DNA from 4 places in the Erwinia billingiae Eb661 genome. Region 1 is predicted to be linked to each of the others. Evidence: predicted binding sites of a transcription regulator. Region 1 holds the regulator's gene; each other region holds the start of a gene.
The links. The regulator CRP, encoded in region 1, controls carbon source genes, mostly activating them, when cyclic AMP is high. The targets are predictions, from matches to a motif close to ATGTGANNNNNNTCACAT.
Positions count from the first base shown of each region.

Region 2: a site for CRP is predicted at 1,923-1,940, ahead of cdd (cytidine deaminase). Genes of this name have one in related genera too.
Region 3: a site for CRP is predicted at 985-1,002, ahead of udp (uridine phosphorylase). Genes of this name have one in related genera too.
Region 4: a site for CRP is predicted at 1,581-1,598, ahead of EBC_RS03285 (YjcB family protein). Genes of this name have one in related genera too.

Region 1 covers NC_014306.1:4,624,398-4,627,530, forward strand. The annotation lists gene EBC_RS22550 (phosphoribulokinase) at 1-367, shown strand, start outside; gene EBC_RS22555 (OsmC family protein) at 407-817, opposite strand; gene crp (cAMP-activated global transcriptional regulator CRP) at 1,125-1,757, shown strand; gene EBC_RS22565 (YccS/YhfK family putative transporter) at 1,816-3,133, shown strand, end outside.
Region 2 covers NC_014306.1:3,322,758-3,325,890, reverse strand. The annotation lists gene EBC_RS16615 (NAD-dependent malic enzyme) at 1-814, opposite strand, end outside; gene cdd (cytidine deaminase) at 981-1,865, opposite strand; gene EBC_RS16605 (CidB/LrgB family autolysis modulator) at 1,994-2,686, opposite strand; gene EBC_RS16600 (CidA/LrgA family protein) at 2,679-3,074, opposite strand.
Region 3 covers NC_014306.1:262,859-265,991, forward strand. The annotation lists gene EBC_RS02600 (dienelactone hydrolase family protein) at 9-836, opposite strand; gene udp (uridine phosphorylase) at 1,125-1,886, shown strand; gene rmuC (DNA recombination protein RmuC) at 1,960-3,133, shown strand, end outside.
Region 4 covers NC_014306.1:416,086-419,218, reverse strand. The annotation lists gene EBC_RS03290 (diguanylate cyclase domain-containing protein) at 1-822, opposite strand, end outside; gene EBC_RS25675 (hypothetical protein) at 809-946, opposite strand; gene EBC_RS03285 (YjcB family protein) at 1,710-1,991, shown strand; gene EBC_RS03280 (ATP-grasp fold amidoligase family protein) at 2,048-3,001, opposite strand; gene EBC_RS03275 (MATE family efflux transporter) at 3,010-3,133, opposite strand, start outside.

The DNA of each region.
Region 1 (3,133 bases):
TACCAGCGAACGCGGCCACTCACGCGAAGCGGTGATGGATTCGGTGGTGCGATCCATGGAGGATTACATCAACTTTATTACGCCGCAGTTCTCCCGCACGCACATTAACTTCCAGCGCGTGCCGACGGTGGATACCTCTAACCCGTTCGCGGCGCGCGGTATCCCGTCGCTGGATGAAAGCTTTGTGGTGATCCATTTCCAGGCGCTGGAAGATATCGACTTCCCGTATTTGCTGTCGATGCTGCAGGGATCCTTTATCTCGCACATCAATACGCTGGTGGTGCCGGGCGGCAAGATGGGGCTGGCGATGGAGCTGATTATGGGGCCGCTGGTGAAGCGTCTGATCCAGGGTAAGAAAATAGAGTAAGCCCCGCGGGCACGGGGCTTAGGGCGGCGATGGGATGACTTACGCCGGTAACTCAATCACTTCATAGCTGTGGGTGATTTCCACGCCCTTGCCCAGCATCAGTGCCACCGAGCAATATTTCTCCGCGGAGAGATCGACGGCACGCGACACCGCTTTATCGCCTAAGGCCACGCCGGTGACGATAAAGTGCAGATTGATGTGGGTGAACAGGCGCGGGGCCTCTTCACGGCGTTCGGAGCTGAGCTTCACTTCGCAATCCTTTACGTCGTGGCGGCCCTTCTGCAGAATGGAAACCACGTCGATTGCGCTGCATCCGCCCGCGGCCATCAACACCATCTCCATCGGGCTCGGGGCTTTATCGCCCGCATTTCCGTCCATCAGAACCTGATGCCCGGATGAGGATTCTCCCAAAAACGTTAACCCTTCAACCCACTTGACTCGAGCCTGCATAACAATTTCCTCTAATTCATTCAGTTATCGCCAGATTACGCTTTAGGCAGAAAAACGGCAATGCGGCAATTTTCGCACTATGCTGAAGCGAGACAACACAAGACACTCGTTGAAAGCTGTGCTACAAACAAAGCTGTAATATTTTCGTCAGTACTCTACAGGCACGACGAAACGAATCGCATAACGAGCCAGGCTTTTAACAGAGGCCCGAATAAATTTCCTGATGGGAAACGCTTGACTATTTCAACGCCTGGCAGGGAACTCTGCCCCTGTATTTAGGCACGATTACAACAGAGGATAACAGCGAATGGTTCTCGGCAAACCGCAAACAGACCCGACACTTGAATGGTTCCTGTCTCATTGCCATATTCATAAGTATCCATCCAAGAGCACGCTGATTCATCAGGGTGAAAAGGCAGAAACCCTCTACTATATCGTCAAAGGTTCAGTAGCGGTGCTTATCAAGGATGAAGAAGGCAAAGAGATGATCCTGTCTTACCTCAATCAGGGCGACTTTATTGGCGAGCTTGGCCTGTTTGAAGAAGGTCAGGAGCGTAGCGCGTGGGTACGCGCGAAGACAGCCTGTGAAGTGGCTGAAATCTCTTACAAAAAATTCCGTCAGCTGATCCAGGTTAACCCTGACATTCTGATGCGCCTGTCTGCACAGATGGCGAATCGCTTGCAGGTCACTTCTGAGAAAGTGGGCAATTTAGCTTTCCTCGATGTGACGGGTCGCATCGCGCAGACCTTGCTGAACCTGGCAAAACAACCGGACGCCATGACGCACCCGGATGGGATGCAGATCAAGATCACCCGCCAGGAAATTGGGCAAATCGTTGGCTGTTCTCGTGAAACAGTGGGACGCATTTTGAAGATGCTGGAAGATCAGAACCTGATCTCGGCACACGGTAAAACTATCGTTGTCTACGGCACTCGCTAATCGGCTCTGATCCACGGCGCAACACCTGGTGTTGCGCCTTTTTATTTGGTGTGGAGTGATGTGGCGTCGACTGATTTATCACCCGGAGATCAACTACGCATTGCGCCAGACGCTGGTGCTCTGTTTACCGGTAGCGATGGGATGGCTACTGGGCGACTTGCAAAAAGGGTTGCTGTTTTCCTTAGTCCCTGCCTGTTGCAACCTCGCTGGCCTTGATACTCCTCATAAGCGCTTTTTCAAACGCCTGATCGTTGGCGGAAGCCTGTTTGCCTTCAGCAGTTTCCTGATCCAGTATCTTGCCGGTCACCACGTTCCCCTGCCCGTGATCCTGTTTTCGATGGCGATGCTGCTGGGCGTCACCGGTGAAATCAGCCCGCTGCATGGCCGCCTGCTGCCCGGCTCGCTGATAGCCGCAATCTTCACCCTTAGCCTGGCAGGACGCATGCCGGTGTGGGAACCGCCGATGCTCTACGTGCTCGGCACCATCTGGTACGGCGTGTTCAACTGGGTCTGGTTCTGGCTGTGGAAAGAGCAGCCGCTGCGGGAAACCTTAAGCCTGCTCTATCGCGAGCTGGCGGGTTACTGCGAAGCGAAATACACCCTGCTGACCAAACTCACCGATCCGGAGAAAGCCCTGCCTCCGCTGCTGGCGCGCCAGCAAAAAGCGGTCGACCTGATCACCACCTGCTATCAGCAGATGCATATGCTGTCAGCCACCAACAACAATCACCACAAGCGGCTGACCCGCGCGTTTCAAATCGCGCTAGATTTGCAGGAGCACATCTCCGTCAGCCTGCATCAGCCGGAAGAAGTGCAAAAGCTGGTGGAGCAAAGCCATGCCGAAGCGGTGATCCGCTGGAACGCGCAGACCATCGCCGCCAGGCTGCGTGAACTGGCCGACGATATCCTTTACCACAAGCTGCCCGAGCGCTTCACCATGGATAAGCAGCTTCAGGCGCTGGAGAAGATCTCACGGCAGAATCCGGATAACCCGGTGGGCACCTTCTGCTATTACCACTTCAGCCGGATTGGTCGGGTGCTGCGTACCCAGCGTCCCCTTTATCAGCGCGATTTGATGGCTGACCGGCAGCGCCGACTGCCGCTGCTGCCGGCCATCAAAAGCTATTTGTCGCTGAAATCGGCCGCCTTGCGCACCGCCGCCCGCTTTGCGGTGATGCTGACCTTTGCCAGTTCGCTGGCGCTGTTCTTTAATCTGCCCAAACCCTACTGGATCCTGATGACGGTCATGTTTGTCAGCCAGAACGGTTACAGCGCAACGCGCGTCCGCATCCAGCACCGTGCGCTGGGCACGCTGGCCGGGTTGGTGATTGCCGCGGTGACCTTGCGCCTGCAGGCACCCGAATCCATCGTGCTGC
Region 2 (3,133 bases), 1.3 Mb from region 1:
GAATATCATCATTGAAGCAGCAAACTTCGTCACGGTAGCGTTCGAGGATCGGCATCGCATTTTTCTGTGCGAAGTCTTCAAACTGCAGCACCACATTCGGCCAGCGGCTCTTCACCGCCTGAATGAACTCGTGGACGAAGTTATCGTACTCTTCGCCGGTGATGCGCGGATGACGCCAGCCCATATACAGCGGGTCATTCAGCAATTGCTGGTTGTTGGTGCCGACGTCCAGCACGATTGGCAAGGTGTACGCCGGGCTGATACCGCCACAGGCGGTGTACAGCGAGAGCTTACCAATGGGAATGCCCATGCCGCCGATGCCCTGGTCGCCCAGGCCGAGAATGCGTTCGCCGTCGGTAACCACGATCACTTTGACATTCTGCTTGGTGGCGTTTTGCAACATATCTTCGATGTTGCCGCGGTTCGGATAGGAGATAAACACGCCACGGGCACGACGATAGATTTCGGAGAAGTGTTCACAGGCCGCGCCGACGGTGGGGGTGTATATAATCGGCATCATCTCTTCAAGATGGTTGTCCAGCAGACGGTAGAAGAGGGTTTCGTTGGTGTCCTGGATATTGCGCAGATAAACGTGTTTGTCGTTATCGTTTTTGAAGTCCTGAAACTGCTTCCAGGCACGCTTGGCTTGCTCTTCGATGGTTTCCACCGTTTCAGGCAGCAGGCCGCGCAGGTTAAATTCATTTCGCTCTTCTACAGAGAAGGCGCTTCCCTTATTCAACAACGGGAATTCCAGCAAAATAGGGCCGGCATAAGGAATATACAGCGGTCGTTTACTTTCGTATTCGAGTTCCATGCAATCAATACTCATTCGGATCGGGATGTTGTGGGCCAATCCTAAAATAATTAGTCTGAAAGTACAGCTTTTGTTAACGGGTTATAACAAAAGGAACGGTTTGTATTCAATTTTTGCGAAAGCTGAACAGGATGCAGCGTAACGCTGCATCCTGGCGTTGAAGGGATCAGTCCAGCGGAACGGTGGTCAGATTGGCGCAGCCCAGCGCGTGCAACGTCGCCTGAGTCGCCTGGCGCTGAATGACCCTGGCATCTGGCGCTTCTGCCAGCACCGCGCGCTGAATGGTCAGCACATCATGGCCGGCAAGGCTGAGCAGGTTGAGGGCGGCTTGTAACGGCGGCAGGCTGGGGTTGAAGGCGGCATTTTCCGCGTAGCTGCCGGCGAAGATCGCGCCGTCTGCGGATTGCAGCGCCACGCCGCTCCAGGCCTGAGTATAAGGTGCATGACTGCGGTTGGCGGCCTGCAGCGCGGCTTGCGTCAGCGCATCGCCTTTGATGCTCAGCTGGTGGTCAACGTCATCCAGCAGCAGCGTTTTGATCTCCAGATCGCGCGGGCCGAAGGCATCGGGCAGATAGTCTCCGAGCGTGGCCGGTGCGCGGCCCGGAAGATGAATGTTCAGCGCGGTGCCGCTGTTTAGCTCATTCATAAACTGGCGGCAGTGACCGCAAGGCGTGTAATTGACGGTGATGGCTTCCAGCGAGGCTTCGCCGCGCATCCAGGCGTGGGTGACCGCACTTTGTTCGGCATGCACGGTTTGCTGCATGGTCGCGCCAACAAACTCCATATTGGCACCGAAATAGAGGTGTCCGCTTTTGCCTCTTGCCAGCGCGCCAACATTAAAGTGGGAGAGGGGCGCCACGGCGCAGGCGGCAGCCAGCGGCAGCAGAGCAAAAGCCAGCTCACGATCGTCCAGGCCTGATGCGGATTTTACGTCAGCCACCTGCGCTGGCGTCAGGAATGCCTGAAAGTCAGCAGCGGAAAGGATCGGCAGCAGGGCGGTTTGCAGGGCTGTCGGCTGCGTGGCAAACGCGGCTTGAAAACGTGGGTGCATTATCGGGCCTCTTTAACAAGTTCGGCCGCTAAGTGTAGCGGGCAGTTGCTGAGTTATATGTGATTGATATCACGCAAGCAATGCAATTTATGAAAGCGAATTACAAAATGCGCGACGCATCGCAAATTTTAACCCCAGAGGTGCATCAGCAACGGGAACAGGAACGGCGCCAGCAGCGAGGTAATAATCCCGCAGATCACCAGCGCCAGCGAGCTGTAAGCCCCTTCCTGATAATCCAGCTCCGCACAGCGCGCGGTGCCCAGCGCATGGGAGGCGTTGCCAATCGCCAGCCCGCGCGAAGGCTTGCCGGTAATCTTCAGCAGGTTCAGCAGCATATGACCAAATACCGCTCCCAGCACGCCGGCGATCAGCACACAGATCGCGCTGATCGCCGGAATGCCGCCTAAGGTGCCAGATACGGCCATCGCGATCGGCGTGGTGACCGACTTCGGCATAATGGTGGCGGCAATCTGCGGCGTGGCACCCATCCACAGCGCAATCGCCGTCCCGGAGACCATCGCCGTCATGCTGCCCATAAAGCAGACGCCAATAATCGACTTCCAGCGCGCGCGGATCTGATGCATCTGCTCATACAGCGGAATGGCTAACGCCACGACAGAAGGCTGAAGAAGATGGTTAAGCACCGAGCTACCCTGGAAATAGCGCGCATAGGGCATCTGAATCAGTAACAGCAGCGGGATGATCACCGCCATCGATACCAGCAGCGGATTGACCAGCGAGATTTTCACCTTTGCCGCCACGCGACGTGCGGCAAAAAACACCATCACCGTCAGCGGCAGTGACCACCAGATATCACTCATCGCCGGCTCCTGGTTTGATCAGCGGACGGCTGTGTAACCGGTGTGACACCAGCCCGACGGTCAGCAGCACGATAAAGGTACTCAGCACGCAGGAGACCACGATCGGGCCAAACTGCGCGCTCAGAATATCGGTGTAGCTCATGATGCCGACGCTGATCGGCACAAACAGCAGGCCCATATAGCGGATCAACAGGGTGCTGCCGGGTTTCACCCAGTCCACCGGCAGGATCTGCAATGCCAGCAGACCAAACAGGATCAGCATGCCAATAATGCTGCCGGGGATCGTCACGGGCAGCAGGCCAGCCAGGGCTGTTCCGGCATAAAGACAGAGGTAAATGATGACAAAGGCGCGAAGATATTGCCAACCAAGGGACAGGGCGGTACGCATGATAAGCTCCTGGTTTTAAGAACGTTAATCATACGATGAAATGCTAAAACGTGCTATCG
Region 3 (3,133 bases), 740 kb from region 1:
TTTTTTTATTACTTCACGCCATTCTGCCGGAACCAGGCGAGCATGCGCTGCCAGCCATCTTTGGCCGACTCTTCATGATAGCTTGGGCGGTAATCGGCATTAAAGGCATGGCCCGCATCCGGATAAACAATAATTTCCGATTTGGCGTTCGCTGCACGCAGCGCCTGGCGCATAGTCTCCACGCTCTCCTGCGGAATGCTGTCATCCTTGCCGCCATAAAGTCCTAACACCGGCGCAGTTAAATCCACCGCGATATCAACCGGCTGCTTCTGCTGCTTCAGCGTCTTCTCTCCGACCATTTTGCCATACCAGGCCACGGCGGCTTTCAGCTGTGGATTGTGTGCTGCATACAGCCAGGTAATGCGTCCGCCCCAGCAGAAGCCAGTGATGCCCATATTGCGCATATCGCCGCCGTGACGGGAGGCCCAGTTGGCAACGTGATCCAAATCGGCCAACACCTGATTATCCGGAACGGTGCTGACTAAATCTTTAAACAGCGTCGGGATATCGTCGTATTCAGCAGGATCGCCCTGGCGGAAGTAAAGCTCTGGCGCAACCGCCAGATAGCCTTCGGCAGCCAGGCGACGGCAGATATCGCGAATGTGTTCATGCACGCCAAAAATCTCCTGAACCACCAGAATCACCGGCAGTGGGCCGCTGACATGACGCGGTTTGGCGTGAAAAGCGGGCATGTTCTCGCCCTGAGTAGGAATGGATGTTTCACCTGACTGGATGGCGTCACTGTCAGTAATAATCGTGGTCGATGCGGTAGGCGATACCGCAGGAGTGAACCCATTATTGCTCATTTTTTGAGTCGTATTCTCGTCGGTTTTCATTGTCCTCTCCATGCATGCATTAGCGCAATCAGCTAACTATAGCCAGGATTACGTTTGGGTCAGGGGGTTGCTCTCTACCCATCATTAACACTGCCATTACCTGACCGTGAGGGCAAGTTGTGGCAATCCGAAAGGAAAGAGTGTTTAAATGTGATGTATGTCACTTCTTGTTGTTGATTCAATGTAACTTTCATTGGACGAAGTGATGCGATTCACATAATTTTCGGCAGCTTTGCATTATTGTGACCGCCAGATCCTTATCCCCCTTTCCCGTTACAGGAGTTTGAAATGGCACACTCAGACGTTTTTCATTTGGGTTTAACAAAAGCGGATTTGCAGGGCGCGACCTTGGCGATTGTGCCGGGCGATCCTGAGCGGGTGAAAAAAATTGCGGCATTGATGGAAAACCCGGTCCATCTGGCTTCACACCGTGAATTTACCAGCTGGCGTGCAGAGCTGGATGGCAAGGCGGTGATCGTCTGTTCCACCGGCATCGGCGGTCCTTCAACGTCTATTGCAGTGGAAGAACTGGCTCAACTGGGCGTGCGCACCTTCCTGCGCGTCGGTACCACTGGCGCTATTCAGCCAGAGATTAACGTCGGCGATGTGCTGGTCACCACCGGCTCAGTGCGTCTTGATGGCGCCAGCCTGCACTTCGCCCCGCTGGAGTTCCCGGCTGTCGCGGACTTTACCTGCACCACGGCGCTGGTCGACGCGGCGAAAGCGGCAGGCGCAACCACCCACATTGGTATCACCGCATCTTCCGATACGTTCTATCCTGGTCAGGAGCGTTACGACACCTTTTCAGGCCGCGTCGTCAGCCGTTTCCAGAACTCAATGAAGGAATGGCAGGATATGGGCGTGCTGAACTATGAAATGGAGTCGGCAACGCTGTTAACCATGTGTGCCAGTCAGGGACTGCGGGCCGGTATGGTGGCGGGTGTGATCGTCAACCGCACTCAGCAGGAAATTCCTGATGCGGAAACGATGAAAAGAACCGAGAGTGATGCGGTACGTATCGTAGTAGATGCGGCGCGCCGCCTAATCTGACGCTTTTTATCTGGACATTCATACAGTAGGCCTCTACCTTTTCCCGTAGATAAGTCCATGCGGGAGAATAAAGGTGGATGCAACAATCAGTTATGGCGTTTGTCTGGCGCTGGCCGGTGTGCTGGCAGGCTGGACAATCGCCTGGTTTCGCGGGCAGCAGGTCTCAGCCCGGCAGGAAACCGAACGGCAATTGCTGCTGCAGTCAGCGGAACAGCTGCGCGAAGAGCGTCAACGGCTGCAGCAGCAGGTCGAAACCTGTCAGCAGGCGCAACGGCAGAATGAGCTCGAGTTGCGCCAGCTACACGGGACGCTGTCTGCGGCCCAGGAAAAGCTTCACCACCTCGATCACTGGCGCAATGAAACTGAACAGCTGACGCGGGAATTACGCAACCAGCTGGAAATCAACAGTTCTCAGGAAGCCGAACTGCGCGAAGTCACCATCCGTCTTGAAGAAACCCGCATGGCTGCTGAAGAGAAACAGCGCCTGCTGGTCAACAGCGAGCAGCGGCTGAACGCGCAATTTGAAAACCTTGCAAACCGGATTTTCGAAAACAGTGGCCGCCGCGTTGATGAGCAAAACAAGCAAAGCCTTAACAGCCTGATTTCGCCACTGCGTGAACAGCTGGAAGGCTTCCGCCGCCAGGTGCAGGACGGATTTGGCCAGGAAGCCCGTGAACGTCATACCCTCTCGCATGAAATCCGCAACCTGCAGCAGCTGAACGCGCAAATGGCGCAGGAAGCGATCAACCTGACCAAAGCGCTGAAAGGCGACAATAAAACCCAGGGTAACTGGGGTGAAGTGGTCTTGAGCCGCGTGCTTGAAGCCTCCGGGCTGCGGGAAGGCCATGAGTATGAAACCCAGGTCACCATTCAGTTAGAACAGAACGGACGGATGCAGCCGGATGTGATCGTGCGTCTGCCGCAGGGCAAAGATGTGGTTATCGATGCCAAAATGACGCTGGTGGCCTACGAACGTTACTTCAACGGTGACGATGAGGCGCAGCGCGAAGCGGCAATCAGCGAGCATATTGCCGCCATTCGTGGGCATTTACGTCAGCTGAGCCGAAAAGATTACCAACAATTGCCCGGTTTACGCTCCCTGGATTATGTGTTGATGTTTATCCCGGTTGAACCGGCCTTTTTACTGGCGATCGATCGTCAGCCGGAGTTGATTAACGAAGCGCTCAACCTGAACATCATGTTAGTCAGTCCAACCACCCTGCTGGTGGCGTTACGGACGATTAACA
Region 4 (3,133 bases), 890 kb from region 1:
GTTGTTCATCAGCGTGTGCAACGCCTGCTCAAACGCTGTCCGGTTAGGCAAACCGGTCAGCGCATCATGCCGTGCCTGATGGGCCAGCGAGTCGTTTTCGCGCTGCAGATGGGTCTGCCAGTCTGACAGCTCATCCAGCAGGCTGTTGAAATCCCCGCTCAGCTTGTTCAGCTCGGCAATCGACGATGACGGCACCCGCAGCGAGAAGGCGCGCCGTCGGCGTACGTCGTGCGCCACTGAGGCAATATTTTGCAGCCCGCTGAGGATCCCCGCGTGCATGCGGTTGGACAGGCACGAGGCCAGCAGCGCGGTCACCAGCAGGCTGCCGCTCAGCCACTTCAACGCCTGGCTAAGATAATGCAGCACCCGGCTGGCATCACCGCTCAACCACACCTGTCCAATCACCTTGCCGTTGTGCACGATTGGCACGTTGGCAGGCTGCGGGAAAATCCAGTGGGTGACCAGCTCCCCGGCGCCCTGATGATGTTGCGCCCCGGATGGAGGCCAGTTCACCAGCAGGCGATTACTGGCATCGACAATTCTGACGTGGCCAAACTCCGCCTTCGCCCCGATTTGCCGCACGATGTCGTTAGCCGCATCCGCATCGCCCGCCAGCACCGCCGGCTGCACGCTGTAGCCGAGGGTGGTGGCCACCAGCTGGAGATTGTTTTCCGCATAGCTGCGCAGGGCAAACATCGACAGCACCGACAACGAGATGCCGCTGAACAACAGCGACACCACGATGATCACCAGATGAATGCGTTGCAGACTTTTGCGTAAGGTCAGCAGCGGTTTTTTAGCCGTTGAATTAGCCTTGTGCACGGAGTGCTTCCACAGAGGTAATGTGGCCCTGTTGGTTGTGCTGGACCCGTAACACGTAGTGGCTACTCAGGGTCGCCACGTCATCAGGCGTCAGCGGGCGCTGTTTTGCGTCAGTCGAAAACACAAAGCCTCCTTTATTGTTTTTATTGCTCCGTTACCGCATTTCGCTTTAGCGAATATGACGGGAGCTGTATTTGAGGTGTAGAGATCCCGCCCTGTGGAAATGGAAGGGAATGAGTTATAAGGATTTTTACCATGAAAAATCCTACAACCCATTGGCGGGTTGTACAACTTTTAAGAGGTCGGATTCATCTCAAAGAGGTAATTTGACTTAAGTCACGTCAAATAAAAGCTAAGTAAGGTTTAAGTATGGAACAACCCCGCTAATTGCTAGCAATATCAAGCACCTGTTTTTGCTGAGTTTCCATCAGTGCCGTTGAAAATAAGAGGTGGAACCGGACGATCGGGCTAATCATTTATAATGAGTTTAATTGTCATTTGTCGTCTCAAAATAAAGCTAACTGCCTTAAATTAAAAATAAAATTGATATCGGAGAGTAATTATTTTCCAAAATATAAGGAATTATGCGCAGTAATATAGCCTGTAAGACGGTTTTCATTCTTTCCCTATACGGATTATTCCCCATACTTTGGAATTAAATCGGTAAACCTCAGTTAATAAAAGGCTTAATGTTCCACTGACAAAAAACTACCATACCAGGTCTAAATTTTGTTCAAATTTTAAAATCGAGTGATATAATGTGACCGTCATCACACTTCTGTGACCTGTTATGTCCGTTCAAGTGAAAAGCAACCTGGCAACTTTTCGTCTGGATCGGTGATGACACCGCCTCTTGTCAGGGCAGTAAATCTCGGAGTTTGAACGATATGGGTACCTTAACCGCTAGCCTGGTATTGATGAGATGGGAACTGGTTAGTGCAGTAATGATGTTTATTGCCAGCACCTTTAACGTGAAGTGCCGTCAGGCCAGCCACAAAGGCATTGCCTTTGTCTTCACCGGCGTGGGTATCGGCATGTCATGCTGGTTCGTTACCGGGCTGTTAGGTATCACTCTGAGTATGGATAACCTGCATAACTTCTGGCACATCACCAAAGATGTGTTTATCGACGTGATGAGCCACACCCCAACTGATTATCCTATGCCCTGAAAACAAACGAGCCGCTGACTCAGAGAGTCAGCGGCTCGTTATTGTATTCGGCTCAATCAAAACTTCTTAAAGGCCACCGGCAGCGGCGTAACGCTTCCTGACGTTGCTGGCAATACGGCTGCTTTGTGTTCCTGCAACCACATATCACCCATCATCTTATCCAGGCCCATATCCAGCCCGGTCACCATGCCTGCACCCGGCGTAAAGGTCAGCTCACCAAAGAAGATTTGCCCTTCGCTGATGTACCAGTCAACGCGAACATAGTCGAAGTCACTGGCCAGCTTTTTGCTCAGCTCCAGCGCCTTCTTCAACGTTTCCATATCCCCGCTGATATCCAGTCCGGTATCGCGGATCTTGTAGAAGCACTGCTCCAGGTTGTTGACGTAGAAGTTCATCGACAGCGGTGAGTTGCCACAGCGGTTGTAGATGATCTGCAGCACGTACTCAAAGTTGCCGTCTTTCTTGTTGAACATGTGGAATTTGTAATCGATGGCGGCAAACTTGCCATCACCAACATACTCTTCCACCAGAATGCGCGGCTTAATGTAGCGATAATGAATTTCCCGCGACTGATGCGAGAAATCACAGCGCAACCACTCTTCACAGCGGCGCACCAGCAACTGTTTTTGAATACAGTCTGGTTCTTCAAGAAAGATTTCTACCATACCAGAACCGTGGTTCGGTTTAATAACGGTGTTTTTTAAGGATTTAAGCCCCAGCAATGAAATCGGATCGGCCGTTTCATGCAGCAAAGGAATTAAATACTCTTCACCAATTGTTTTTGCTATGTAATCGCGCACTAAAACTTTATCCGAAAGATTCCCATAACGAACATAGTCGCCAGTGACGAATTTGCGGTACAGAATTTTCTCATTAAACAGTTTCGGCTGGCGAATGTTAGGTAACCGCTTAAAAGTGTGAAAATAGTAAACTCGGTCCTGATAAGACCATGGCATTTTCTTGAGCAGGTATAAGACGCCTTTTCTCAATTCTGCTTTGAGTTTTAACATTTTTTACCTCATTTGTATGTTTTGTAGTTAAGTGAGGAAAGCTGTATTTTAAGAATGACGGCATTCTTAAAGAAATAATTCATTACGGTCAGGGAGAGCAGTTCGGTGACCAGAACGCTCCAGGCTGCGCCT